2 regions of the Massilia sp. PAMC28688 genome follow, and region 1 is predicted to be linked to the other one. Evidence: predicted binding sites of a transcription regulator. Region 1 holds the regulator's gene; the other holds the start of a gene.
What was found. The regulator LexA, encoded in region 1, represses DNA repair genes until DNA is damaged. The targets are predictions, from matches to a motif close to ACTGTATNNNNATACAGT.

Region 1 (14,726 bases):
TATCGCGCCGGGCGAGGCGATCTTCGTCGACAACGATGGCAAGCTGCACGAGCGCCAGTGTGCCGACAATCCATCGCTTAACCCGTGCGCGTTCGAGTATGTCTACCTGGCGCGTCCCGATTCGATTCTCGATGGCGCTTCCGTCTATGCCACGCGCCTGAAGATGGGCGAATACCTGGCCGACAAGGTGCGCGCGCAATTCAAGTCCGGCGAAATCGACGTGGTCATGCCGATCCCCGATTCCTCGCGCCCGGCCGCCATCCAGCTCGCGCTCAAGCTGGGCGTGGAGTACCGCGAAGGCTTCATCAAGAACCGCTACATTGGCCGCACCTTCCTGATGCCGGGGCAGGCGATCCGCAGCAAGTCGGTACGCCAGAAGCTCAATGCCATCAGCTCCGAATTCAAGGGCAAGAACGTGCTGCTGGTGGATGACTCCATCGTGCGTGGCACCACCAGCCGCGAGATCGTGCAGATGGCGCGTGAAGCGGGCGCGCGCAATGTGTTCTTCGCCTCGGCCGCGCCGCCGGTGCTGTTCCCGAACGTGTATGGCATCGACATGCCGACGCGCGAGGAATTGATTGCCTACGGCCGCAGCAACGAGGAAGTGTGCCGCGAGATCACCGCCGACGCCCTGGTATACCAGGACGTGGACGCGCTCAAGCGCTCGATCTCGGACGTCAATCCTGCGCTCACCAATTTCGAGGCGTCGTGCTTTGACGGCATCTACGTCACCGGCGACGTCACGCCGGCTTACCTCGACGGCCTGGAGCTGGCGCGCCACAACCCAAGCAAGAAGGCACCGGCCGAAGACGCCGCGCGCACGCAGTTGAACCTGAACCTGGCCAACGCAGAATCGGCTGAATAAGGTGACGCAGGCATGAGCGAGAAGACCAGTTACGGCTTTACGACCACCATCTTGCACAGCGACCGCCAGAAGCCGATCGAGCACGGGTCGCTGCACAAGCCGCTGCATACCTCCGTCACCTATGGCTACGAGGATGCGCGCCAGCTGGCGTCCGTGTTCCAGGGCCGGGAGCCGGGCTTTCGTTACGGGCGCCAGGGCAATCCCACCATCTCGGCGCTGGAGGAGAAAGTCACGCGCATGGAAGGCGGGGTGGCGAGCATCTGCTTTGCCACCGGCATGGGGGCCATTGGTGCCGTATTCCAGGCCTTGCTCAAGGCGGGTGACCACGTGGTGTCGTCGTCCTTCCTGTTTGGGAATACCAACAGCCTGTGGCAGACGGTGGCCGGGCAGGGGGTGGGGGTGGCCTTTGTCGACGCCACCGACGTGGCCAACGTGGAGGCGGCGCTCACCAGTGCCACCCGCATCGTGTTCGTGGAAACCATCGCCAACCCGCGCACGCAGGTAGCCGACCTGGCGCGCATTGGCCAGCTGTGCCGGGAACGCGGCATCCTGTACGTGGTCGACAACACCATGACCACGCCCTACCTGTTCCAGCCAAGATCGGTGGGCGCGGGACTGGTGGTCAACGCCCTGACCAAGGCCATCGGCGGCCATGGCAATGCGCTCGGGGGCAGCCTGACCGATACCGGCGTGTTCGACTGGAGTACCTACCCCAACATCGCCCCGAACTACAAGAAAAATGCCCCCGCCATGTGGGGCATGGTGCAGCTGCGCGCCAAGGCCCTGCGCGACTTTGGCGCGTCGCTGGGCCCGGAAGCGGCCCATCACATCGCGGTGGGGGCCGAAACACTGGCCCTGCGCATGGAGCGCGCCTCGGCCAATGCACTGGCCATTGCCGCCATGCTGGAGGCGGACGAGCGGGTGGCGGCCGTCCATTATCCGGGCCTGCCATCGCACGCCCAGCATGGCGTGGCGCGCGAACTGTTCCGCGCCTTTGGCTCGCTGTTCAGCTTTGAACTGAAAGAGGGCATTGACTGTTTCGATTACCTCAACCGGCTTCAGATCGGCATTTCGGCCAGTAACCTGGGCGACACGCGCACGCTCGTCATTCCGGTGGCGCACACCATCTTTTTCGAGATGGGTGCCGAGCGCCGGGCCAGCATGGGCATTGCCGAATCGCTGATCCGGGTATCGGTCGGCATTGAAGACGCGGCGGACCTGCTGGCCGATTTCGAGGGAGCGCTGCCATAAAGAGGGCGTGGCCGTGGGTTGCGCTGATGCTGGCGGTGCTGCTGGCCTCCTGCGCCGCACCACGCTCGGCAAAGCGGCCGATGGCGCCCAGGGAGCCTGCGATCGCCTTGCTCGGTGACGCGGTCCTCTATGAAGGCACCCTGCGTCCCGATAGCCTGGACCGTATCCGGGCCGTGGTGGGGCGGGCCAAGGTCACAAAGCTGATGATTCGCTCAGGGGGCGGGGAAGTGACAGGCGCCATCCGGGTGGCGCGCTGGGTGCGCGACGCAGGCCTCGATGTGGAAGTCGATGGCGTGTGTTTCTCTTCGTGTGCCAATTATATTTTCCCCGCCGGGCGCAATAAGCACATTGTCGGCGAGGGAATCGTGGGCTGGCACGGGACCATTGAACACTTGATGTACAAGCACGATCAGGGTATTGACCTGGTCGACGCAGAGAGCTTGCCATTCTTTTTCGGGAGACCTTGGCACAGGAGCGCGCGTTTTATGCCGATACGGGCATCAACGGCTTTGCCGGCTGGTTTGGCAAGGTGGCGCCCTATCATGTCGACAATCTGTATTTCATGTCGAAAGAAGACATGGCGTATTTTGGCATGCGCAATCTGCACGTGCGGCCCGATTACCTGGCTACTGACCTGAGCAAGTATCTCAAGCACGATCGGCGCACGATCCGTTTGCTGTCCGTCGACAGGGCCGTGACCAATTCGTCCGACCCACGCTGGCAAGGGAAGGCGCCGGCGCCGTGACCACATGGCATGCGCCGCCGCCACCAGATTGCCGATTCACGCTATGATTTCCCATCACTGTCCGATATCCTGAGGGTTCACTTCATGAAGAAATACCTGCTGTGCCTGAGCCTGCTGATGTGCACTGTCGCGCACGCCGATGATCTGGCCGACGCCAAGGCCTTGTTTGCCAAGAAATCCTATCCCGAAGCGCTCAAGCTCTATACCAAGGCCGCCAATGCCGGCAGCGCCGAAGCGCAGTTGCATCTGGGCGAAATGCACTTGTATGGCGAAGCCGGTGCCATCGACCTGGCCAAGGCCGAGGCCTGGTTCAAGAAGGCCGCAGCCAAGGGCAACAAGACGGCCGTCGCCGCCCTGGAGATGATGAAACAGCGCGAGGTGCGCAAGGACGACATCGCTTACTGGATGTCCAAATACGATGGCGCCGAGCTCAAGTCCGGAAAGTTCCGCTGCCCGGCGCCGCGCATTCCTGCCATGTCCAAGCAGAACGATGAAATCAGCGCCGTGGCCGAAAAAGTGCAGGGCTGGCAGGCGTGCTACAACGGCTTTGTGGAAAACATCAATGCCTCGTCTCCGCTCACCAAGCTGATTCCCAAAGATGTGGCAGACCTGATGACCAAGGACGAAATGGACGCGGCAGGCAAGCACCTGGAAGGCGTGCAGGCACGGATCGTGGAAGAAGCCCGGGTCGGGTCCAAGATGCTGCTGGCCGATTACGCCGCCTGGCGCGATGCGACCGATGCCTATGTCCGCGAGCACAACAAGATGGTGGAAGGCGCCCGCAAGTAAAGCGCCTCCGGGTGCCGGTTTCAGCCGGGCGCCGTCTTGCTGTCATACTCGGCCAGCACCCGTTCAATCGCATCCATGTCGACCGGCTTGGTCAGGTGGCGGTCGAATCCGGCCTGTTCCGACAGGCTGCGGTCACTGTCGGTGCCCCAGCCCGTCAGTGCCACCAGCATCATGTCTGCCAGTTCCGGCATGGCGCGCATGGCCCGCGCCGTGTCGTAGCCATTCATGCCCGGCATGCCGATGTCGAGGAATACGAGCGCCGGCTTGAAATCGGCCGCCACTGCGATCGCCTCGCGGCCGCCATGCGCCATGCGCGTGCTGTCGCCGCCCAGTTCCAGCAGCATGCACAAGGTCTGGGCGGCGTCCACATTGTCGTCCACCACCAGTACCCTGCGCGGACCGGCACCGGCAGCGTCGCCGTGGGTGCGCACCGCCTCGCCGCCCTGGCCGGCACCGGCGCCGGCCAGCGGCAGGCGCACGGTGAACGTGCTGCCCTGGCCGGCCCCGGCACTGGCCACGCTGGCGCTGCCGCCGTGCATGTCCACCAGGCGCCGCACCAGTGACAGTCCGATCCCCAGCCCGCCCTGTGACTGGCCCAGGCTTGCCCCCACCTGGCTGAACATGTCAAAGACACTGTCGAGCGCTTCGGGCGCAATGCCGATGCCGGTGTCGGCAACCTCGATGACGGCGCAGTCACCCGCAGCTGCCATGGACAAGGCAATCCGGCCGCCCGCGGGTGTGTATTTGGCGGCATTGTTGAGCAGGTTGGCCACGACCTGGGCGATGCGCATGTGGTCCACCTCCGCATACAGGGCGCTGGCGGGCAGGTTGACGGCCACCTGATGGTGGCCGGCCTCGATGGCGGGCATGCTCGTTTCCATCGCGCTCGACAGCACCGTGCGCAGGTCGGTGCGGGCTTTTTTGAGATCGAGCTTGCCGCCACTGATGCGCGCGATATCGAGCAGGTCGTCGATCAGGTGCACCATGTGGCCGACCTGGCGCTCCATCATCTCGCGCACCCGGGCCAGGGTGGCCGGATTGTCGCCCGCCATGCGCAGCACGCCCAGGCCGCTGCGGATAGGCGCCAGGGGATTGCGCAGTTCGTGCGCCAGGGTGGCCAGGAAGACGGTCTTGCGCCGGTCCGCTTCCTCCAGGTCTGCCGCCAGGCGGCGCTGGCGTTCGTCGGACTGCCTGCGCGCCGTGACATCGCTAAACAGCAGTGCGACCCTGGTACTGCCTGGCCCGCCAATGCGGGTGGCATACACATCGAACCAGCGCTGCATGGCCTTGGCCTCGCTTTCAAAGCGCACCGCTTCCCCGGTCAGCGCCACCTGCCCGTAGGTATGGATCCAGAACGGGTCGAGGTCGGGGACCAGTTCGCGGACGGTCCTGCCGGTCGCGTTGCGCAGCCCGGTATGCTTTTCGAACATGCTGTTCATCTGCACAAACCGGTAGTCCGCGGGCTGGCCGGCATCGTCAAGCAGGATATCGATAATGCCGAAACCCTGGTCCATGGCTTCGAACACGGTGCGGTAGCGCTCTTCGCTGGCGCGCAATTCCTGCTCGGCCAGTTTGCTTTGGGTGGTGTCGAGCACGATCGCGACCATTCCCTGCACCTCGCCGCGCGAATCGCGCAGGGCGTTGACGCTGCTGGTGGCCGGCAGCAAGGAGCCGTCCCGGCGCAGGTAATGCTTGTCAATCACAAAGCCGATGCCGTCTGATAACAGCTGCTGCATGGCCCTGGCTGTGGCCGCTACCGCGTCAGGCGCCGTGACGCTGACGATGTTCATGCCGATCACTTCCGACAGTGGATAGCCGAGCATTTGCGCAAAGCGGGCGTTGGCAAAGGTGATGCAGCCGGTGGTGTCGAGCTGCACGACGCCGGTGGCGGCCTGGCTGACGATCTTTTCAAAGCGCTCGCGGCTGTCGTACAGGGCAATTTCTGCTTCCTTGCGTGCCGTGATATCCCGTACCGTGCCTGCCAGCTCGGCCGGCGCATCATCGCGCTTTGCCATGGCGCGGCCAAAGAACTCCACCCAGCGCAGCACGCCGTCCGGCCGCCTGATGCGGCCCTGGAAGAAGAAGCGCGCACCGACCACGCCGGCCTGGCTGATTGCCTGGCGAAACCCGGCGGCATCGTCAGGGTGGAGGAAGTCGCTCAGCAGGCGCGCCGCGCTCACCGGGCCGTCGCCCGGCGCCACCCCGAAGATTGCGTAGGGACGGGCATTCTCCCACGTCACGGCGTCGGTCTCGGGCGTCCAGCTCCACAAGCCAAGCTCGGTGGCTTCCGTGGCCAGCAGGAGGCGCTCATGACTGGCGTGCTGGGCTGCCTCCGCAATCTTGCGGTGCGTCTGGTCCACGCCATGGGCGAGCAGGCCGGTCACCCGGCCATCGGCGTCGCGCAGCGCCGCCAGCACCAGGTCCATGAAGCGCTTTTCGAGCGGCATGTCGGGCTTGCGCTGTAGCATCACGGGCATGTCGAACCCGAAAAACGGTTCACCGCTCTGGTACACAGAATCGAGCATTTCAAAGTAACCCTGTCCGGCCACTTCCGGCAAGGCTTCGCGGAAGGGCCGGCCTTCCAGGTTGCGGTTGCCCACTAGCTGGAGGTAGCGTTCATTGATCAATTCAACGATGTGCTCGGGACCGCGCATCACGCAGATGAAGGCAGGGGTCTGGCGCAGGATGTCATTCATTCTTTGATTGGCCGCCTGCACTTGCTTGAACAGTCGTTCGCGTTCCCGGCTCGCTTCGATCTCGGCCGTCACGTCGACGTGCACGCCAATCCATTCAGTTACCTCGCCGTCATCGCCCACTACCGGCACGCCCTTGACATCCATGTCGCGGTAGTGGCCATCGGCACGGCGCAGCCGGTGGCGGGTCTGGAAAACAGTACCCGTCGTCCATGCCCGCTCCCAGTCGCGCAGGGTGCCGGCGCGGTCGTTGGGATGGACCGCTTCCAGCCAGCCTTCGTGCAAGTACTGCGCCGCCGTCTGACCGGTAAAGGCGGCCCAGCTGGGCTGCTCGGTGACCAGGCCACCGGCAGCGGCGCGGTTCCAGACAATGGCGCTGGTGGCAGTGACGAGCGAGCGAAAGCGCGCTTCGCTGGCATGCAGTTCGCGTTCGGCCTGATGGGTGGCCGTCATGTCGCGCGACACGGCCAGCAAATGGTGCGTATGGCCATCGGGCGCCGTCACCTGCGTCACCACCACGTCCCACCATCGGGGGGCGCCCCTGGCAGTGGGGCAGAATGCCTGGAAGTGCCCGGTGCCGCCGGCGGCCGCCAGCGCTAGTGCCGATGCAATTTTCTGATGGCTCTCCGGCGGCCACAGCGACTTCCACTCAGCCCCCAGCAAGCGGGAGACATCGTCAATCTCCATGGCGCACAGGCCGTTCTGGTTCATGGACACGACACGGCCGTCGCAGCTGAGCAGCTTTACGCAGTCGGGACTGCTTTCAAACAGTTGCCAGCCGAGGCTCTGGGCGTGGAGGGCAGGCGGCTCGTGATCGCTCGGCATGGGTGGTGGAATCGCCAGGATAGAGCCGCATGACGCTATCGATCAGCATGGGGATTGATGACATGCCGATAATACATTGCCTGTGCCGGGAAGGGCGCGCCGCAGCGCGCCGGCAGACAAAAAAGGCCGGCATGCGCCGGCCCGTTGGCTGTCAGTGCCAGCTGCGCATCAGGCCGACGGCCAGGCCTTCGAGGGCGAAGTCATCCAGCTCGGGATCGACCTTGATGACCTTGAAGTCGGGATTTTCCGGCAGCAGCTCAATGAGGCCATTGGTTTTCTTGTAGCGCTTGACGGTGACATCCTCGCCAATCCGGGCCACCACGATCTGACCGTTCTTGGCACTGTCGACTTTTTTGACCGCCAGCAGGTCGCCATCCATGATGCCGGCGTCGCGCATGGACCAGCCGCGTACCTTGAGCAGGAAGTCCGGCTTGGCCGAAAACATGGCCGGGTCCACGCTGTAGGTCGCTTCCACATGTTCCTGCGCCAGGATGGGCGAACCGGCGGCCACGCGGCCCACCAGCGGCAGCGCCATCATGAGGGTAGGGGGCACCAGGGGAATGGCTTCCACGCTGGCGCCGACCAGGCGGATGCCGCGCGAGGTGCCGGGCGAAATCTCGATGGCACCCTTGCGGGCCAGCGCCTGCAGGTGTTCTTCAGCCGCATTGGCAGATTTGAAGCCGAGCTCGTTGGCGATTTCCGCGCGGGTGGGAGGAAAACCGGTGTTGTCGATCGCATCCTTGATCAGGTTGAGGATCTGTTCCTGGCGTGGCGTGAGCTTGATCATGGGCTGGGGTGGCTGTTTGTATGAACAGACTGTATTTTTGTACAGTATTTCGCCCAGCGCAAGTGTTAAATGCGAATTTGCCTGAATTTTTTGCAGATTCGGCGGTCCAAAGGGCGATGGAGGCAGAAATGAACCTGAACGATAGGCCAGAAGTCCATGACAAGGCCGATTACGAAGCCGATTTCACCTTGTGGCTGGAGGCCCAGCTACTGCTGCTGCGTGAGCGTCAGTTTGACAAACTTGACCTGGACAACTTATTCGAGGAAGTCGGAGGGATCTTGCGCAGCGAACGTCGTGAGGTGCGAAGCCGACTGGACCTGATTGTTGTGCATCTCCTGAAGTGCCAGTATCAACCACAACGCAAGAGCAAAAGTTGGCTTGCAACGCTGCGGACGCAACGCACCCGGCTGGGAAGGGTGCTGCAAGACAGCCCCAGTCTGCGCCGGCACATTCTCGACTTCGCTCACGAGAACTATCGTGGCTCAGTTGAGCAGGCTGCCGAACAGACCGGACTGGCCAGAGCGATATTCCCGGCAGCGCTTCCTTACAGCGAGGAGCAACTGCTTGACGCTGATTTCGTGCCCTGACCGACCCATAACCTGGAAGCAACACAGGCATTGCCAGCGGTGCGCGAATCGGGTTATAATCGCCGGCTTTCCCTTCCCACACTCGTCTTGACGCCGAGGTGGGCATTTGTTTAAACGTCCCTAAGGAGTGTTGCATGCGTCATTATGAAATCGTTTTTATCGTCCACCCGGACCAAAGCGAGCAAGTCCCGGCGATGATCGAGCGTTACAAGGCCAGCGTGACCACGCGCGGCGGTAATGTTCATCGCGTTGAAGACTGGGGCCGTCGTCAGATGGCTTACTCGATCCAGAAGCTGCCAAAGGCACACTACATCTGCATGAATATCGAATGCGACAACGAGACCCTGGTGGAACTCGAAACCGCGTTCAAATTCAATGATGCCGTGCTGCGTCACCTCACCGTTAAGATGAAGAAGGCTGAAACCACGCCATCGCCGATGATGAAGTCGGTACAACGTGAAGACGCAGCCAAGAGCCACCGCGCTGAAGCCCCGGCTCCAGCAGCAGCGCCAGCAGCCGCGGCCTAATTGTTGTACAGAATCCTGAACCTGATGTGATCTTTTGAATCAACTTCAGTTCGTAGCCCAGATTTGCGAGCGCGATGTCTTGCGCTACACCCCGGCCGGCGTGCCGATCGTGTCCGCCACCCTGATGCACAGTTCGCAGCAGGTCGAAGCAGGGGTGCCCAGGTTGGTCGAGTTTGAAATTGCTGCCTTTGCGGCAGGTGAAATTTCAGGACGATTCAGCCAGGCCGAACTGGGTGCCGTACATCAGTTCACAGGATTTCTGGCCAAGAAGAACCGCAGTAGCAAAAGCCTGGTGTTTCACATCATTGATTTTAGTGCCGCCGCTTAAGCGGAGCACATTTTAGATACAGGAGCCTCAAATGGCATTCGGTAAAAAGTTCGACAAAAACAAGCTCAAGCTGAAAGAAAAGCGCAAACAACAGAACCCACTGTTCAAGCGTAAGAAATTCTGCCGCTTCACCGCCGCCAACGTAGAACAGGTCGACTACAAAGACGTCGATACGCTGAAAGACTTCGTCCAGGAAAACGGCAAGATCATGCCAGCACGCCTGACCGGCACCAAGGCGCACTACCAGCGCCAGGTGGACACCGCCATCAAGCGCGCCCGCTACCTCGCGCTGCTGCCTTACACCGATCTGCACCACGCTTAATTGCTGGCAGACCTACTGGAGAAATCTATGCAAATCATTCTGTTGGAAAAAGTCATCAACGTCGGCAACCTGGGCGACGTGGTCAAGGTCAAGGACGGTTACGCACGTAACTTCCTGATCCCGCAAAAAATGGCTCGCCGCGCGACCGCCTCGGCTGTTGCCGAGTTCGAAGTCAAGCGCGCCGAACTGGAAAAAGCAGCAGCTGCCAAGCTGTCGGCTTCCCAGGCCGAAGGCGAGAAGCTGGGCGGCATGACCATCAGCATCGCGCAAAAAGCCGGTGTGGATGGCCGTCTGTTCGGTTCCGTGACCAACTTCGACATCGCTGAAGCCCTGTCCAAGCAAGGCTTCGCTGTTGAAAAAGCCCAGGTCCGCATGCCTAACGGCCCGCTCAAGACCACCGGCGAGCACGCTGTATCGGTTGCCCTGCACACCGATGTCGTGGTGGACATCACCATTGCCGTGACGGGCGAAGCTGCGTAAGTAAGCTGCCTAAGCAAGCTGTCTGTTGCAATGCACAAAAAGCCGGGTTCGCCCGGCTTTTTTGCGCTTATCTTCCCGTAAATCTGCGCGAAAACTCACCCTTTTATTACAGCCTCTTGACACGAAGCAGGTATAATTCGCGCCATGAATGCCCCATCCGATCCGCAAGTCGACGCCCTCCGTATCCCGCCCCATTCGATTGAAGCAGAACAGTCTGTGATCGGTGGTTTGCTGCGTGATAACGCCGCGTTCGACCGTATTGCGGACATGATGCACGCCGACGATTTTTACCGCTACGACCACCGCATCATTTTCGAGCAGGTCGTCAAGCTCATCAACGCCTCGCGCCCGGCCGACGTGATTACCGTGTTCGAGGCGCTCACCAACATCGGCAAGGCCGACGACGTGGGCGGGTTGCAGTACCTCAATGCGATGGCGCAGAATACGCCGTCGGCGGCCAATATTCGCCGCTACGCCGAGATCGTGCGTGACCGCGGCGTGCTGAGAAAGCTCATCACCGTGGCCGACGAGATTTCCGGCCAGGCCTTCAACCCCCAGGGCAAGGAAGTCAAGCAGATGCTGGACGAAGCCGAGTCCAAGATCTTTGCCATCGCGGAGCAGGGCGCGCGCGGCTCGCAGGGCTGGGTGGCGGTGCAGCCGCTGCTCACGCAGGTCGTGGAACGCATCGATGAGCTGTACAGCCGCGACAACCAGAGCGAGATCACCGGTGTGCCGACCGGCTTCATTGACCTGGACCGCATGACGTCCGGCCTGCAGCCGGGCGACCTGGTGATTGTCGCGGGCCGTCCTTCGATGGGCAAGACGGCGTTCTCGGTCAATATTGGCGAAAACGTCGCCATCGAGGCCGGCTTGCCGGTGGCCGTGTTTTCGATGGAGATGGGCGGCGCCCAGCTGGCCATGCGTATGCTCGGTTCCGTCGGACAGCTCGACCAGCACCGCCTGCGTACGGGCCGCCTGAACGATGAAGACTGGCCGCGCCTGACCCACGCCATCCAGAAGATGAATGAAGCGCAGCTCTACATCGACGAGACGCCGGCGCTCAACCCCATCGAACTGCGGGCCCGCTCGCGCCGCCTGTCGCGCCAGTGCGGCAAGCTTGGCCTGATCATCGTCGACTACCTGCAGCTCATGACCGGCAGCCAGCCGGGCGACAACCGCGCCTCGGAGATTTCCGAGATTTCGCGTAGCCTCAAGGGCCTGGCCAAGGAATTGCATTGCCCCGTGATCGCCCTGTCGCAGCTGAACCGCTCGCTCGAGCAGCGCCCCAACAAGCGTCCCGTGATGTCCGACCTGCGCGAATCGGGCGCGATCGAGCAGGATGCGGACGTCATCATCTTCCTGTACCGCGACGAGGTGTACAACCCCGATTCGCCCGACAAGGGCACGGCGGAGATCATCATTGGCAAACAGCGTAACGGCCCGATCGGCGCGGTGCGCCTGACCTGGATTGGCCAGTACACGAAGTTTGGCAACTACAGCGGCAATCTGGCCCTGTACCAGGGCGACTAAACCACCAGTATCAGTTCATCACGCCGCCGGCACGAGCGGCGAAATCTCAGCAGTATCAATTCGCTTTTAACGGAGAAAGCCATGTTTGGACGTTTGATGCCCACCGAGGGTAAGTTCTTTGAGCTGTTTAACGCACACGCCGATCTGTGCGTGAAAGGAGCGCAGGAAATGGTCGCGCTGATGACCAATTTCGACGACCTCGAAATGCGCACCCACGCCATTGAAGGCATCGAGAAGGAAGCCGACAAGATCACCTATGCGTGCGTCGACATGCTGCACAAGACCTTCATCACCCCGATCGACCGCGACGACATCCATAAGCTCATCACGCGCATGGACGACATCCTGGACTTGATGGAAGACGCGGCCCAGACCGTGTCGCTGTACGACCTCAAGGCCGTCACGCCGGAAGCAAAGCGCCTGGCCGAACTGTCGCTGGCGTGCTGCGAAAAGGTGCAGGCCGCCGTCGCGCTGCTGCACAACATGGACAACTCGCAAAAGATCGTCGCCATCTGCGAAGAAATCGACCGCCTGGAGTCGGACGCCGACCACGTCATGCGCGCTGCCATGTCCAAGCTGTTCCGCGACGAGCCGGACGTGCGCAACCTCATCAAGCTCAAGGCCATCTACGAAATCCTGGAGACGGTGACTGACCGCTGCGAAGATGTGGCGAACATCATCGAAGGCATCATCGTCGAGAACGCGTAAGAAGACAGCGAATGGAAACTATCACCATCAGTATTTATGTGCTGGGAATGCTGATTCTCCTGGCGCTGCTGTTCGACTTCATGAACGGTTTTCACGACGCGGCCAATGCGATTGCGACGGTGGTCTCCACCGGCGTGCTCAAGCCGCAGTCGGCGGTGGCCATGGCCGCCTTTTTCAACTTTATCGCCATTTTCGTGGTGGGCCTGAAGGTGGCCTCGGCAATCGGCAAGGGGACCATTGATCCGGCCGTCATTGACCATTACGTCGTCTTTGGCGCGCTGGTCGGCGCCATTGCGTGGAACCTGATTACCTGGTACTACGGCATTCCGTCGTCCTCTTCGCACGCCCTGATCGGCGGCCTGGTGGGCGCCGCAGTGGCCAAGGCGGGGACCGGCGCCCTGATCGCCGGTGGCCTGTTCAAGACCGTCATCTTCATCGTGGTGGCGCCGCTGCTCGGCTTTGTCCTCGGCTCGGTGATCATGCTTCTTGTGTCCTGGCTGTTCGTCAAATCCACGCCACGCAAGGTCGATACCTGGTTCCGGCGCATGCAGCTGGCATCGGCTGCCGCCTACAGCCTCGGTCACGGCGGCAACGATGCGCAAAAGACGCTCGGTATCATCTGGATGCTGCTGATCGCCTCCGGTCACCTGTCCAAGGATGCGGCCGCGCCGCCGCAATGGGCCATCATTGCCTGCTACGCCATGATCAGCTTTGGAACGCTGTTCGGCGGCTGGCGCATCGTCAAGACCATGGGCCAGAAGATCACCAAGCTCAAGCCGGTAGGTGGCTTCTGCGCCGAAACCGGGGGCGCAATCACGCTGATGATGTCGAGCTTCTTGGGCATTCCAGTGTCGACCACCCATACCATTACGGGCGCCATCGTCGGCGTGGGTTCGGCGCAAAAGATGTCGGCGGTGCGCTGGGGCGTGGCCGGCAACATCGTGTGGGCCTGGATCTTTACCATTCCGGCGTCGGCCTTCATGGCGGCAGTGGCATGGTGGATCGGCAAGCAAATCATGTAAAGGCTGTCGGCCTTGACCCAGAAAGCCGTCCGCTTATCCCGGGCGGCTTTTTTTTGGCCGCTATTTTGCGCACACCTGGCGCACTGTGCGCAGGTCGATCAGGCCTTGCAGCGCCTTTTCGATGCCGTCCATTTTCAGTGTCAGCATGCCCTCTTCCAGGGCGGCGCATAGCAGTTCCGTCACCGGCGCGTGCGACAGCACCAGCTGCTTGACCGGGTCGCTGCCGATCATCAGTTCGTGCAGTCCGATGCGGCCGTTGTAACCCAGGTTGCAGGACGCGCACCCCACGGCGCGGTACAGCGTGTAGCGTCCCTCGGCGTCGGCGTGGCGCTCGCGCCAGCTGCGCAGTACCTCCTGGCGCGCCTGTTCCGCGCCAGCCCTGAAGCGCGCCGTGGGTGTCAGTTCGGCGCAGTATTCCCGCACCAGCAGGTCCATTTCGGCGCCATCAGGGTGATAGGGCTGGCGGCACAGCTGGCACAGACGCCGCGCCAGGCGCTGCGCCAGGATGCCGAGCATGGCGTCGGCAAAGTTGAACGGGTCCATCCCCATGTCGAGCAGACGCACGATCGATTCCGGCGCGCTGTTGGTGTGCAGCGTGGCCAGCACCAGGTGGCCCGTGAGCGAGGCTTCAATGCCGATGCCGACCGTTTCCCTGTCGCGCATTTCGCCGACCATGATAATGTCCGGATCGGCGCGCAGGAAGGCGCGCATGACAGTTGCAAAATCAAGGCCCGCCTTGCGGTTGACCTGCACCTGGCGCAGGCCCTTCTGGGTGATTTCGACCGGGTCCTCGGCAGTCCAGATCTTGGTGTCCGGGGTGTTGAGGTACTGCAGGATGGCGTGCAGCGTCGTGGTCTTGCCGGAGCCGGTTGGGCCACACACGAAGAACAGGCCGTAGGGTTTTTCGATGGCGCGGCGCAGGCGCTCCAGATTGGCGGGCAGAATGCACAGTTGGTCGAGCGGCAGCGCGTCGCCGGCGGCCAGGATCCGCATGACCACGTCTTCCACCCCGCCGGCCGAGGGAATGGTGGCCACGCGCAGTTCGATGTCAAGTGGCCCGTATTTGCTGAATTTGATCTTGCCATCCTGCGGCTTGCGCTTTTCGGCGGTATCAAGGTCGCACATGATCTTGACCCGCGCCACCAGGGCATTGCGGTAGCCCGCAGGGATGTCGATGTAGGGAATCAGGGCGCCGTCCTTGCGAAAGCGGATGCTGGTGCGGCCCGCGCCCGGAAGCGGCTCGATATGAATGTCGGACACGCCCTGG
Region 2 (14,726 bases), 1.0 Mb from region 1:
CGCAATTACGCAGTTGACGAGCGGGGCTGCTGGTATTTCCAGAATGGGCCGCAGCGCGTATTTCTCAATCTGGAGAGCACGCCCTTTGTGGCCCGCACCGATCCGGCCCATGGGCTGGTACTGCACACGGGCGCACCGGTGCCGGCGCTGGACGCGGCCTACATGACCGAAGGCGGCGAGCTCATTATCGTGACGGACGGTAAAGTTGCGCAGGTGGATGACCGCGATGTGGCGCAGCTAATGGCGAGCATGGAAATGGATGGCCAAGGCGCGTCGGATGACGCAATCCTGGCGTGGCTCGACGGCCGCGAGGCAAGTCTGGCGCTGCGCTACCAGGGCAAGCTGACGCCGGTGCAACGCATCGCGCGCGCCGAGGTGCCGGAGCACTTTCAATTCACGCGCCTGCCAACGCCGCCGTGAGTTGCGCCGCGCTGCGCCTCATTTCTTGCCGTCTTTTTCTTCCTTGAGCTCTTCGCGCCGCTGCGCTTTCAGTTCGCGCTCGCGGGCGTCAATCAGGGCCATGTCGTAAAACGAAGCATCGCTGGCCTTGCGGGCAATGGCCAGCTGGTCGAGCGCGGCGACCTTACCGCCCAGCAGGGCGTAATACTCGGCCAGTGAAATGTGCTGCAAGCTTATCTTGCCTTGCGCCGCGTAAGCCTTGGCCAGTAATTCGTGCAGCTTGACTTCCTCGCGGTACTGCAAGGTCTGGTCGCGCAGGAACTTGACGGCCTCGGCCGCACGCCCATTATTGATCAAGCCTTCGCCATACTGGTGGGCAATGCCGCGCGACAGCGGATAGCGCCGGTGCGCCTGTTCGGCATCCTTGAGACCTTGCTGGCGAATCGCTTCCGGCTGGCTTGGCGCGAGCTTGATTTCCAGCTGCAGGTAAGTGAACAAGGGTGCCCCATCGGAGGCGGATGAACCGATGGCAAACGCCCCTTCTGTACCGCGCTGGGTCGCCCGTGCACGGTCAAGCCAGGTCTGGGCGCTGGCCAGCTGGCCGCGCTTGAGGGCCAGGTAGCTCAGGCCATATTGGGCGCTGACCTGCTGCTGGCGGTTGAGCAGTTTTTGCTGCGCTTCAAAAGCGGCCTGGGTCTCGGCCAGCCCCTGGGTACTGCCATCCTGCAGTACGCGGGCGCGCGCCCGGACCAGGTGGAAGTCGAGCGTGTCCACGCGCTGGCGGTACGGCACTTCGCGAATGCGCGCCTGGATATCGGAGATGCGCTCGCTGGTGAGGGGGTGGCTGCGCAGGTAGGAAGGCATGAGGTCCGAGTAGGAGCGCGTGGCGGCCTGCATCCTGCCGAAAAACGCCACCATGCCCGAGGTATCGTAACCACCCTGGGACATGATTTGAAAGCCCACGCGGTCGGCCTCGCGCTCTGCCTCGCGGCTGAAATTGAGCTGGCGCTGGATCGCCAGGCCCTGGCCGCCCATGACCACGCCCATGGCCGCGTCACCGCTGGCGCGCGCGGCCAGGGCGCCAAGCAGCAAGGCCGCCAGCGGGATGAGCGCATCCTGCTTTTGCTGGCCGATCATGCGGGCAATATGGCGCTGGGTGACGTGGCCGATTTCATGGCCCATGACGGAGGCCAGTTCCGATTCGGTCTGCGCCGCCAGCAGCAGCCCCGAGTGCACGCCAATAAAGCCTCCCGGCAAGGCAAAAGCGTTCAGCTGCACATCGCGCACGGCAAAGAAATAAAAGTCGGCGTTGGTCTCGCCCCGTGCCCCGGGCTGGGCGGCCACCAGGGCGCTGCCAAAATTGTTGAGGTATTCGGCAATCGGCGCGTCATCGAGAAAATCGCGGTCGCGCCGGATGTCGCGCATGATTTCCTCGCCGATGCGCCGCTCCATCACGGGCGACAGGTCGCCGCGGGCAGTGTCGCCCAGCATCGGCAAGCTCTGGTCCAGGCCCGTCTGGGCGCCCGCCTGCAGCGCCGTGCTGGAGATGGCGGCCGCGACAGCTGCAGCGAGCGCCAGCTGCGGCAAGCGTGTGAGTCGCATGGCAGGAGGAATTTTCATTTTCACGATGCTATGATAACCGCAAGTGGCGCATGTACGCTGCCTTCGACCGATCGGAAACACTTTGTTACCACGACCATGAACGACCCAAAAAACGCTTCTCCCCTCACCCACTTCGATGCTGCCGGACAAGCCCACATGGTGGATGTCGGCGGCAAGGCCGACACCCACCGGATTGCCGTTGCGGCCGGTACCATTGTCATGAAACCTGACACGCTGGCGCTTATCCTTGAAGGAACGGCGCGCAAGGGCGATGTGCTCGGCATTGCCCGCATTGCCGCCATCATGGGCGCCAAGCGCACCAGCGACCTGGTGCCGCTGTGCCATCCGCTGCCGATCACGCGGGTGGCGGTGGAATTCGAGATTGATCAGCTGCAGTCATGTATCCATTGCCGCGCCCAGGTAGACACGGTGGGCAAGACGGGGGTGGAGATGGAGGCGCTCACAGCGGTGCAGGTGGCCTTGCTGACCATTTACGACATGTGCAAGGCGGCCGACCGCGGCATGGTCATGACCAATGTGCGGGTGCTGGAAAAGCATGGTGGCAAATCAGGGGATTGGACCGCCTCGGTCTAGCACTAAAGGCCCCCTTCTTCCACAAAACGCTGTATACAATGGCCGCGTGCACGACTAAGAAAATCACATCGCGCTGGATAGCGGCCCAACTCTGCGCCAGTTGCAGCGCACATGACACCAGCCTAGAAACGCCCGTCAAACCAGAAACGTGGAAAGATTGAAAAACCCGGACCCTTAACAGGGTAGTCCGTGTGACTTCCGGGAAGATCGCCAGCATCAACGGAAACCCCAAGCACCACCATGATGACCGCTATCCCAATCGCGCCTCGCAGCGCAAATTGGGGGACTACAGTCCATGTTGACGGCCGGGTTCTCGACCATACCCATCCGCTGGCGCATGCCAGGTACGTGACAATAAGCAACTGACTTATCGGCATAATGAAGGAACCTGACACCAGCGCGTCAACCACAATGGCAGTCCCGGTTGCAATCAGTCCAGTCGCGACCAGTCCGTCGGACACATCTGTTGTCGCCAGCGCCTTCGCTTGGCAAAACAGGCGCCGTCCGGCCGCACCGATTGTCGCGATAAGACAGATTACCGCTGGAATGCCCCATTCTGCCGCGTACTGCATAACCCAACTATGCGGGTGGCTGCCGAGTCTGAGATCCATCCCGCCATGCGCGAAGTGCATGGGCCCGACGCCGAGCATTGGGTGAGCAGCGATCATCTGCAAACAGCGACGCCATAGATAGGTGCGAGAGCTAGTCGGGTCGTGCACTGTCCGGTCGACCAATGCGCTTGAATGGCCAAAAGGCTCAAGACCGAAAACGGGAGGTAACTGATAAAAAATCAAATAATCCAGAACGAACCCTGTGATGGCCGTCAGCGCCATCATACCAACGAAAAGTTTCGCTGTCCCCTTCATCAGCACTAGGGCAACCAAAACCCCTGCCCCCAGGCCTAACATGGTCCCGCGTCCACCCACAGTGAAAAGTAACATCCACCAAAACCCCGCGAGAATGAATACGGCGTACCGTACTTTTTGGGTCTTGGCGCGACAACACAGCAGCACCAGGAGGGGAACGGTCACTGTTTGTGCGTGATTGAAAAACCGAAAATTTTCGAAGTTTTGGATGATATCACCGACACCAGGGGTAATTCCCATCTGAACGAATATCGACAAGCCCACGAAAGCCTGGAGAAGATAAGCTGCGCATCCAATCGCGCAGATTGTCAGAACCCAATTCAACTTCTTTGAGTAAGAGTCCGCCATTTCCCTTCCCGCCGCTAACCCTGTCAAAACGAGCAGCAGCGTGTATCCAACCTCCAGGAAGCCATAGGACGGCGCATAAGCGCGGCTTGAGGAGATCACACCAAGTAAGAAAAACAGCAGAAGTGCGATGCCACCGGCCGGATTGCTGGGCCAAATGAGCCGCGAGCGTCTGATGAAAATATACGCCGAAGCGAAAGCCAATAAGGCCAGGTGCGTGATCCGCTGGGCATTGTGGCTATGGGGAGCGAAATGATTTAGCATGGCCATACTGGCGATTAGTAGCACCAGCACTGGCCATTCCCGGACCCCCGAAAGAACTATCCCGTGACGCCACGATGCATTTTTTGTTGCAGCGTTCATCGCTCACCCAGCCCAATCATTTGCCAAGCCAAAAACGGAAATACCCCATTTCTGGGGTATTTTTTTACAGAATCGCTACCGTCAAAACGGCGACGAGATTCGTATTAGGACGCTACGTTACGGCATTCAGCAGGAACGAAACGGAACATCGTGTCAGCGGTGGCGCCGCAAGTCCAGGTCACATTGCCGTCTGCGTTCACAGTTGGGCGGAATTTCAGAACGACGTTTTCAGTCTTGGCGGTACCGGTCACGGTGATTACACCGCCTGCGCATGCCATGCTCGCCATATTAGTGGTCGCGACGGTCGTATCCTTCACCCCGCGGCAAGCGCCTGTATTAGCAGTCGTTCCCAGGTTAGTTGGATCGTCGCCCAGATTTTCAGCAATAGTTTGCTTTTGTGCCGAGGCATTCGTGATCAGTTCCGACACGCGGCCACGTACCGTGTAATCCTTGTACGCTGGCAGTGCGACAGCAGCCAAGATGCCAACGATGGCGACCACGATCATCAATTCGATCAGGGTGAAGCCGGCTTGTGCTTTTTTAACAATTTTCATCGATTTCATGGTAAATCTCCTTGGGGTTTTACTTCAACAAAGACTAGGTGTCTGTACCAGGGATATAGCAATCGGTGTGCCAGCTCAGACGAGCATCGATTTGCGGCTATTCGTTAATCTTCGATTATGGAAATGGTCAAAATTCGGCGCGTGACCTGACAATTTTTGTCGCGGAGCGTGAACAGCGCAACGTCTGACGGAAATTGTCACTTATTTTGCCAAAAAAACCATGCGCGTACCCGCGAGATCGAGCACGTCACCCTGTACCAGCCGACGCGGCTCGTGTTCCAGCTCCGCGCCGTTGACCGTTGGCCCCTGCTCGCCATCAATCTTGGCTGCTGTATAGGTACCACTTGCATAAGTAATGGCCACCACCGCCACGCCCGGCTTGCCGACCGTGGTCAAGGGTTTATTCAATGGCAGCGTCTTGCCCTTGTGCGCGCCGTTCATCACTTCCACCTTCCCGGTCGGTGCGGCCTTGGGTGGCGTGGCCAGGTATTGCAGTTCAAAAATGGCGATCGTGATCCGGTCGCCGCTTGCCAGCTGGCGCCGCGTGACCTTTTCGCCCTGGATAAAGGTGCCGTTGGTACTGCCCAAGTCTTCCAGGATCGCATCGTCCAGCATGACCGTGATGGTGGCATGGGCGCTGCTCACGGCGCGGTGGTCGATGACGATATCGTTATGCGGCTTGCGCCCGATGGTCATCCTCTCCTTGACGAGTTCCACTTCCTTGATGAGCTTGCCATCAGACGTAATGATGATTTTTGCCACTTCGCGTTCTCCGGATTTTGTGCGCAATTCCAATGCAAACGGGGAGCATTATGCTCCCCGTTATTATCTACTGCCTAGCAAGTCGTTACAAATTACAACATGGCCTGCAGCAGACGGGCCATTTCCGACGGGTTCTTGGTGGCCTTGATGCCGCACTCTTCCATGATGTCCAGCTTGGCCTGGGCCGTGTCGGCACCGCCCGAGATGAGCGCGCCGGCGTGGCCCATGCGCTTGCCCGGTGGCGCGGTCACGCCTGCAATGAAGCAGACCACCGGCTTTTTCATGTTGTCCTTGATCCAGTAAGCCGCGTTGGCTTCGTCCGGGCCGCCGATCTCGCCAATCATGATGACAGCGTCGGTATCAGGGTCATCATTGAACATCTTCATGACGTCGATATGCTTGAGGCCGTTGATCGGGTCGCCGCCGATACCGACAGCCGAGGACTGGCCCAGGCCCAGCGCGGTCAGCTGGCCCACCGCTTCGTACGTCAGCGTGCCCGAGCGCGACACCACGCCGATGCGGCCCTTGCGGTGAATATGGCCCGGCATGATGCCAATCTTGATTTCGTCCGGCGTGATCAGGCCCGGGCAGTTAGGGCCCAGCAGCAGGGTCTTCGAGCCGGCCTTGGCCATGCGGTCCTTGAGCGCCATCATGTCGCGCACGGGAATGCCTTCGGTGATGCAGATGGCCAGGTCCAGCTCGGCTTCCACGGCTTCCCAGATGGCAGCAGCGGCGCCGGCCGGCGGCACGTAGATGACCGACACGTTGGCGCCGGTTTCCTTCTTGGCGTCCGCCACGTTGGCAAAAATAGGAATGCCTTCGAAATCTTCGCCGGCTTTCTTGGGGTTCACGCCTGCGACAAAGGCATTCTTGCCATTGGCATAGTCGCGGCACATGCGGGTGTGGAACTGGCCGGTCTTGCCGGTAATTCCCTGGGTGATGACTTTTGTATCTTTATTGATCAGGATCGACATATTTGTTCCTTCGAATTAGGCTTTACCAGCAGCAGCGGCAACCACGGCCTTGGCTGCGTCTTCCATCGTATCGGCGGCGATGATCGGCAGGCCGGAGTCGGCCAGCATCTTCTTGCCGATGTCTTCGTTGGTGCCCTTCATGCGCACAACCAGCGGCACTTGCAGGGAAACAGCCTTCGATGCGGTGATCACGCCTTCGGCGATCACGTCGCAGCGCATGATGCCGCCGAAGATGTTGACCAGGATGGCTTTCAGGCCCGGGTTCTTCAGCATGATCTTGAACGCTTCCGTGACTTTCTCAGCCGTGGCACCGCCGCCCACGTCCAGGAAGTTGGCCGGCTCGCCGCCGAACAGCTTGATGGTGTCCATGGTGGCCATGGCCAGGCCGGCGCCGTTGACGAGGCAGCCGATATTGCCGTCGAGCGAAATGTAAGCCAGGTCGAACTTCGATGCTTCGATTTCGGCCGGATCTTCTTCGTCCAGGTCACGGTAGGCAACGATGTTGGGCTGGCGGTACAGGGCGTTGGAGTCAAAGTTGAACTTGGCGTCCAGGGCGACGATCTTGCCGCTGCCGGTCACGATCAGCGGGTTGATTTCAGCGAGCGACGCGTCGGTTTCCCAATATGCCTTGTACAGGCCATGGAACTGTACGCGCGCATCGGCAAACGACTCGGGAGGAATGCCGATCTTGCCGGCGATGTCGTCGATCTCGGCATCGGTCAGGCCCACTGAGGGATCGATCGCGATGTGGTGGATCTTTTCAGGATTGCTGTGCGCGACTTCTTCGATATCCATGCCGCCTTCGCTGGAAGCCATCAGCACCACACGCTGGCTGATGCGATCGGTGACCAGCGACACATACAGTTCCTTCTTGATGTCGGCGCCTTCTTCGATCAGGAGGCGACGCACCTTCTGGCCTTCGGGGCCGGTCTGGATGGTCTTGAGCTGCATGCCCATGATCTGCTCGGCGTATTCCTTGACCTGTTCCATCGACTTGGCCACCTTCACGCCGCCGCCCTTGCCGCGGCCGCCAGCATGGATCTGCGCCTTGACTACCCAGACCGGGCCGCCCAGCTCTTCGGCAGCCTTGACGGCTTCTTCCACGGACATGCACGGGATGCCGCGCGGTACCGTCACTCCGAACTGCCGGAGGATTTCTTTGCCTTGATACTCATGGATTTTCATGCTGGCTTCCCTTCTTCTGATACTGATAATGTGGAAATACGGTTAAGTGCGGGTTCAAAACAACTAAAACGGGACTGCGAGGACTGCAAACTGCTGCTGCGCTACGTGAGGCCTAGGACACCGGCTTGGCAACCCAGCGCGGGTAATACCTGGCCACTGCCGGGCCATCGGCGCGCAGGGCATGACAACGTTCAATTTGAAACGGGCGGTCGGGCAGCAGGTCGTCGCCATCGCCGTCGCGCGTCTTGATGACGTCATTGGCAAAGGCCTGAATGGCAGCCGTCGGGAGGATTTGCGCCAGTTCGCTCAGGTGCGTACAGCCTAGCACGCCCGACAGTCGTTCCTTGATGCCCGCACGGAAACCCTTCATGAGCGACAAGCCAATCAATTGCTTGTAGGCCGGGCCGACCGTGTCGCAATAGCCGGGATAGGGCACGGCGTCGGACGACACCTCGGCGTCCACTACAACGAGCTCAAGGTTGATGGTCAGGCGCAGGGACAGGTCGTGCAGGCGGGTGCCGCCCGGGCGCAGGCCGGAAGCGAGCGTGACATCCTTGACCTTGACGTCAGTGATGCGCGCGTCAAGATCCCACAGCCCATCGTCGCGCAGGTAGGCAGCGACTTCGATGGCGCGGGTATGGCGGAGCGCGCGGGGAACGGGAGAAGACAGGGGCATAAAGACCAATGCCGAAATGCGGCGTAAATAGTATGCAGCCAGTGTGCTTACGCACGTTGCCGCAGCTTCTACGGCAACAACCGCTCATGCGGCGCTGCTAAAACCATGAAATTTTAGCACAGCGCTGCTCGGCAGGGTTATTTGAGTGGAGATTGTCAGACTGATATGATATTCGCGGGCAATGATAGCCCGGGCACGGCTGGCAAACAAAAAGACGGAAAAGCGAAGGCTCGGCGCCCCATGTACATAGCCGTTGAGGAGTAAGGCGCCCGGCTGCTGCCAGGCGACGTTACGGGCCATGCCAGGGACGTCAAGTCCTCGCTTTTCCGCCTTGGACAAAAACAGTGTGCGTGCGAACCGCTTGTGCGGCAATGCACAGTTGTACGGATGCCGCGCCGGCCGGACTTCTGAGCCCGGCACTGCGCCCCCGGACGAGCAACCTGCCCGCTACCAGTCATCCTCGCCAGGGTCCCCCTTCATGGCAGTGCGCACCGCCTTTTGGGAAAACCCGCGCTGCATCAGGAAGCGCATCTGCTTGTTGCGCTCGGCAGGATCGGTCGCCACCGTGCCGAACTTGCGCTGCCACACCTCGCAGGCGCGCGCCGTTTCGCTCTCGTTCAAGCCTTGCTTGAGTTCCTGCAGGGCTTCGCCCGCCACCCCGTGGCTTTGCAGCTCGGCCACGATGCGGCTGTTGCCAAAGCGCGCGGCCCGGCGGTGGATGAGCGACTCGGAAAACCGCTCCTGCGACAGCCAGTTATTCTTTTCCAGAAAATCGAGCAGGGCATCGACATCGTCGCCCTCCTCTGCATGGCGCGCCAGCTTGCGCCCCAGCTCCAGCCGGCTGTGCTCGCGCATCGACAGAAAACGCAAGGCACGGGCCTTGAGGCTTAACCGGGGCGCTGGCACGGCCACACCAGCCGATTACTCGGCAACAGCCTTGAGCTTGGCGACCTTGGCCGGCTGCTCTTCCCCGGCTGCAGGCGGCAGTTCACGCACACCCAGCGCCACGCGGACCTTGTTCTCGATTTCGCGCGCCAGTGCCGGCCGCTCCTTGAGATAGATGCGCGCATTGTCCTTGCCCTGGCCGATACGTTCGCCGTTATAGCTGTACCAGGAACCGGACTTCTCCACGATCTTGTTGTCGGCGCCCAGATCGAGGATTTCGCCTTCGCGCGACGTGCCTTCGCCATACAGGATGTCGAAGTGCGCTTCCTTGAATGGCGGCGCGATCTTGTTCTTGACGACCTTGACCTTGGTTTCATTGCCGATGACTTCGTCGCCGGACTTGATGGAACCGGTACGGCGGATGTCCAGGCGTACGGAGGCATAGAACTTGAGCGCATTGCCACCGGTGGTAGTTTCCGGGCTGCCAAACATGACGCCGATCTTCATGCGGATCTGGTTAATGAAGATCACCAGCGTGTTGGTGCGGTTGATGGAGCCGGTCAGCTTGCGCAGTGCCTGGGACATGAGGCGTGCCTGCAGGCCTGGCAGGGAGTCGCCCATGTCGCCCTCGATCTCGGCGCGCGGTGTCAGTGCCGCCACGGAGTCGACCACGATCATGTCCACGCTGCCCGAGCGCACCAGCGCATCGCAGATTTCCAGCGCCTGCTCGCCCGTGTCCGGCTGCGAAATGAGCAGCTCCGACAGGTTGATGCCCAGCTTTTGGGCGTAGGTAACGTCCAGCGCGTGCTCGGCGTCGATAAAGGCGCAGGTGCCGCCCAGCTTTTGCATTTGCGCGATGGTCTGCAGCGTCAGCGTGGTTTTACCGGACGACTCGGGACCGTAAATTTCGACCACGCGGCCGCGCGGCAGCCCGCCCACGCCCAGCGCGATGTCCAGGCCCAGCGAACCGGTGGACACGGTCTGCACTTCCTCGACCGGGGTGGACGCATCCATGCGCATGACCGAACCCTTGCCGAACTGCTTTTCGATTTGCGCCAGGGCGGCGGCCAGCGCCTTGCCCTTTTCCGCAGCATTCATTACGTTTTTCTTGTCGTCCATTATTTTCTTTCAGAAAAAGGGCGGTTTTCACATCACAGTCAGTACTGTACAAGCGTACAGTAGTCTTGGCAAGCAGTGTTTGCGGGAGTTTTCAAAAATTTTCCCGGGGCCGGGATAAATGAAACACAATAGGCGCACATATTTCCGGGTGCCATTCATGCGTATTTTACTAGCCGAAGATGATAGCGTACTTGCCGATGGCTTGACGCGCTCACTGCGCCAGTCCGGTTATGCGATCGACTGCGTCCACAATGGCGAAGACGCCGACACTGCCCTGTCGACCCAGGAGTTCGACCTGCTGATCCTGGACCTGGGCCTGCCCCGCCTGTCCGGCCTGGAAGTGCTGCGCCGCCTGCGCACGCGCGCCTCCCTGCTGCCGGTGCTGATCCTGACGGCGGCCGACTCGATCGAGCAGCGTGTCAATGGCCTGGACCTGGGCGCCGACGACTACATGGCCAAGCCCTTTGCCCTGTCGGAACTGGAAGCGCGGGTGCGCGCCCTGACCCGGCGCGGCGCCGGCGGCGGTCCCACCGTGGTGCGCAACGGCCCGCTGGCCTACGACCAGGTGGGCCGCAGCGCCTACATCAACGAGCAGATGCTGGACCTGTCGGCGCGTGAACTGGGCCTGCTCGAAATCCTGCTGGCGCGCACCGGGCGCCTGGTGTCGAAGGAGCAGCTGGTGGACCATCTGTGCGAATGGGGCGAGGAAGTGTCGAACAATGCCATCGAAGTCTATGTCCACCGCCTGCGCAAGAAAATCGAGGTGGGCGGCGTGCGCATTGCCACCGTGCGCGGTCTGGGCTACTGCCTCGAAAAATTCGCGGCGGCGGGCGAATCCTAAGTGGAGAACGGTTTCGCCGGCAGCCAGGCCGACGCCGCGCCCGTGGCGCTGTACGTCCCGCCCAATCCGGAGCCGGACGAAAACATGCAGCACTCGCTGTTTGGCGAGATCCTCGACTGGATGCTGGCCCCGCTGCTGCTGCTGTGGCCCATGAGTATCGCCATCACCTACCTGGTGGCCAAATCGATCGCCAACCAGCCCTTCGACCACGCACTGGAAGACAGCGTGACGGTGCTGGCGCAGCAGGTCAAGGAAGTCGATGGCCGCGTGATCTCGCGCCTGCCCGGCAGTGCGCGCGACATCCTGCGCGCCGATGATGTGGACAGCGTCTACTTCCAGATCACCGGCCCGCAGGCCGAGCACGTGGACGGCGACCGCGACATGCCGCAACCGCTGTCCCCCGACCGCTACCGCACCGGGCGCGTCCACTTTCGCAACGACAGCATGAACGGCACGCCGGTGCGCATCGCCTTTTCATATGTGAACCTGCGCCCGAAATCGGCCCCGGGCGACGAGCCGCCCGCCGCCCTGGTGCAGGTGGCCGAAACGCTGGACAAGCGCGCGCAGCTGGCCAACGAAATCATCAAGGGCGTGATCCTGCCCCAGTTCATCATCCTGCCCATCGTGCTGGCCCTGGTCTGGTTTGCGCTGGCGCGCGGCCTGTCGCCGCTGGCCCAGCTGCAGGAGCGTATCCGTGCGCGCCGCCCCGACGACCTCTCGCCGATCGACGCGCGCCAGGTGCCGGAAGAGATTTCGCCGCTGGTCGGCTCCCTCAACGACATGCTGGGTCGCCTGTCGCAGACCATCGAAATGCAGAAGCGCTTCATCGCCGACGCAGCGCACCAGATGAAGACCCCGCTGGCAGGCATGCGCATGCAGTCCGAGCTGGCCCTGCGCCAGAAGCATCCCGACGAAATCCACCGCTCGCTCGAGCAGCTGGCCACCAGTTCGGAGTCGGCCACGCGCCTGGTCAACCAGCTGCTGGCGCTGGCCAGGGCCGAGCACCATCCGCATGCCGGTACTGCCCTTGCCGCGCTGGACTTGAACGCGGTGGCGCGCGACACGGTGCGCGAATGGGTGCAGGCATCGATGGCGGCCAGGATCGACATGGGCTTCGAGGGCGCCGCCGCCCCGGTTCCCATCGAAGGCAATGCCGTCATGCTGCGCGAGCTGCTGTCGAACCTGATCGACAACGCCCTGCGCTACACGCCCGCGCGCGGCAGCGTAACGGTGCGCGTGCGCCAGGATGAAGAGTACGCCGTGCTGGAAGTGGAAGATACCGGGCCCGGCATCGCACCGGGTGAACGCGGCCACGTGTTTGAACGGTTTTACCGGGTACTGGGGAGCACGGCGCAAGGCAGCGGTCTTGGCCTGGCCATCGTGCGCGAGATCGCCCAGCAGCATGACGCCGAAGTCGACATCTTCCACAATCCACACAGCAGCAGCGCCAGGTGGCCCGGGTCGCAATTCCGCATCACCTTCCCCCATCATAAGGAGCCAGCATGACATCCACGCCGCTCGCGGCCTTGCTGCGTCAACGTGCGCTGCACTGGCGCCGCGCGCGCCGCGTAACGGCAATGCTGTGCGGGCTATGGTTCCTGACCACCGTCGTCACCGTCTTCTTTGCGCGTGAGCTGGCCACGCTTACCGTGCTTGGATGGCCGCTGTCGTTCTACATGGCCGCCCAGGGCTGCTCGCTGATCTACCTTGCCGTGATCGGCATCTACGCGCTGGCCATGCGGCGCGCCGACCGCCGCTTTGTGCGCGCCATGCGGGGCGCCGCATGAAAAGCAAGGACTCCTACTTCCGGCGCCTGTCGCGCTACTATTTGTATTACACGGCGTGCTTTGCCGGCTTTTTGGTGTCGCTGGCGAGCCTGGAAAACGAAGGCATGCCGCGTGTGTGGATCGGCTACCTGTTCATGGTCGCCACCATTGGCCTGTACGCGGCCATCGGCGTCATCAGCCGCACCTCCAACGTCTCGGAATACTATGTGGCCGGACGCCGCGTCCCGGCCCTGTTCAACGGCATGGCCACGGCCGCCGACTGGATCTCGGCGGCCAGTTTCATCAGCCTGGCCGGTGGCCTGTACCTGTACGGCTTCGACGGCCTGGCCTACATCATGGGCTGGACCGGTGGCTACTGCCTGGTGGCGCTGCTGATCGCGCCCTACCTGCGGCGCTTCGCCCAGTACACCATTCCCGACTTTCTGGCCGTGCGCTTTGGCGGCGGCCGGCAAGGCAGCGGCGCGCCGGTGCGCATGATCGCGGTGGGGGCCACGATCATCGTGTCCTTCACCTACGTGGTGGCGCAGATTTACGCAGTAGGCCTGATTGCCTCGCGCTTTACGGGAGTCGATTTCTCGGTCGGGATTTTCCTGGGGCTGGCCAGCATCCTGGTGTGCTCCTTCCTGGGCGGCATGCGCGCCATTACCTGGACCCAGGTGGCGCAGTACATCATCATCCTGGTCGCCTTCCTGATTCCCACCATGTGGCTGTCGATGAAACATACCGACAACCCGGTGCCACAAATGGCCTATGGCGCGGTGCTGCCCAAGCTGGCCGAGCGGGAACGCGAACTGCAGTCGGACCCGCGCGAAATGCAGGTGCGCTCGATGTTCCGCATGCGTGCCGAGCAATTCGATGAACGTGTGCGCACGCTGCCGGCGTCGTGGGAAGCGGGCCTGCAGGAGGCGCAGCGCATGCTCGATGCAGCGCGCCTGCGCAACGTGTCGATGCAGGACGTGCGCGCAGCCGAACGCGCCCTCATCGCCTACCCCAAGACGGCCGAGGAGGCGGGCCGCATCTGGAGCGCTGCGCGCGACGCCAACCTGGCGCGCTCGCGCGTGCCCCAGCCCCACGCGCAGCCCTACCCGGCGGACACGCCGGAAGGCTCAGACATTCGCCGCAATAATTTCCTGGCGCTGGTGCTGTGCCTCATGCTCGGTACCGCCGCCCTGCCCCACATCCTCATGCGCTCGTATACCACCCCGAGCGTGCGCGATACCCGCGTATCGGTATTCTGGACCCTGTTCTTCATCCTGCTGGTGTACCTGACCATTCCCGCGCTCGCGGTGCTGGTCAAGTACGACATCTACAGCGCGCTGGTGGGATCGGATTTTGCCAGTCTGCCCACCTGGATCTCCTACTGGGCCAATGTGGACCGCATCACGCCCCTGATCAGCGTGGCCGACATCAACGGCGATGGGATCGTGCAGCTGGCGGAAATTGCCATCGATGGCGACGTGCTGGTGCTCGCCACGCCCGAAATCGCGGGCCTGCCGTATGTGATTTCCGGGCTGGTGGCAGCCGGCGGCCTGGCCGCCGCGCTGTCCACGGCCGATGGCCTGCTGCTGGCCATTTCCAACGCCCTCTCGCACGACGTCTACTACAAGGTGGTTGATCCGGCCGCCTCCACCCAGAAGCGCGTGACGATCTCCAAGCTGCTCTTGCTCGGCGTCGCTTTCATTGCGGCGTATGCGGCTTCGCAGCGCCCGGCCGACATCCTGTCGCTGGTGGGCGCCGCGTTTTCGCTGGCCGCGTCGACCCTGTT

Region 2: a site for LexA is predicted at 10,377-10,394, ahead of recA (recombinase RecA). Genes of this name have one in related genera too.

What each region holds. Positions count from the first base shown of each region.
Region 1 is NZ_CP080378.1:3,515,262-3,529,987, forward strand. It holds gene purF (amidophosphoribosyltransferase) at 1-865, shown strand, start outside; gene KY495_RS15710 (cystathionine gamma-synthase family protein) at 878-2,116, shown strand; gene KY495_RS15715 (hypothetical protein) at 2,580-2,861, shown strand; gene KY495_RS15720 (tetratricopeptide repeat protein) at 2,946-3,650, shown strand; gene KY495_RS15725 (PAS domain-containing protein) at 3,671-7,168, opposite strand; gene lexA (transcriptional repressor LexA) at 7,320-7,955, opposite strand; gene KY495_RS15735 (DUF29 domain-containing protein) at 8,084-8,542, shown strand; gene rpsF (30S ribosomal protein S6) at 8,677-9,069, shown strand; gene priB (primosomal replication protein N) at 9,104-9,397, shown strand; gene rpsR (30S ribosomal protein S18) at 9,429-9,719, shown strand; gene rplI (50S ribosomal protein L9) at 9,747-10,199, shown strand; gene KY495_RS15760 (replicative DNA helicase) at 10,344-11,729, shown strand; gene KY495_RS15765 (DUF47 domain-containing protein) at 11,811-12,437, shown strand; gene KY495_RS15770 (inorganic phosphate transporter) at 12,449-13,459, shown strand; gene KY495_RS15775 (GspE/PulE family protein) at 13,520-14,726, opposite strand, start outside.
Region 2 is NZ_CP080378.1:2,491,290-2,506,015, reverse strand. It holds gene KY495_RS11300 (DUF2946 family protein) at 1-420, shown strand, start outside; gene KY495_RS11295 (M48 family metalloprotease) at 439-2,019, opposite strand; gene moaC (cyclic pyranopterin monophosphate synthase MoaC) at 2,098-2,595, shown strand; gene KY495_RS11285 (O-antigen ligase) at 2,718-4,169, opposite strand; gene KY495_RS11280 (pilin) at 4,274-4,732, opposite strand; gene KY495_RS11275 (FHA domain-containing protein) at 4,934-5,494, opposite strand; gene sucD (succinate--CoA ligase subunit alpha) at 5,587-6,468, opposite strand; gene sucC (ADP-forming succinate--CoA ligase subunit beta) at 6,484-7,653, opposite strand; gene KY495_RS11260 (DUF2889 domain-containing protein) at 7,766-8,329, opposite strand; gene recX (recombination regulator RecX) at 8,777-9,235, opposite strand; gene recA (recombinase RecA) at 9,251-10,333, opposite strand; gene KY495_RS11245 (response regulator transcription factor) at 10,491-11,174, shown strand; gene KY495_RS11240 (sensor histidine kinase) at 11,175-12,680, shown strand; gene KY495_RS11235 (DUF4212 domain-containing protein) at 12,677-12,961, shown strand; gene KY495_RS11230 (sodium:solute symporter family protein) at 12,958-14,726, shown strand, end outside.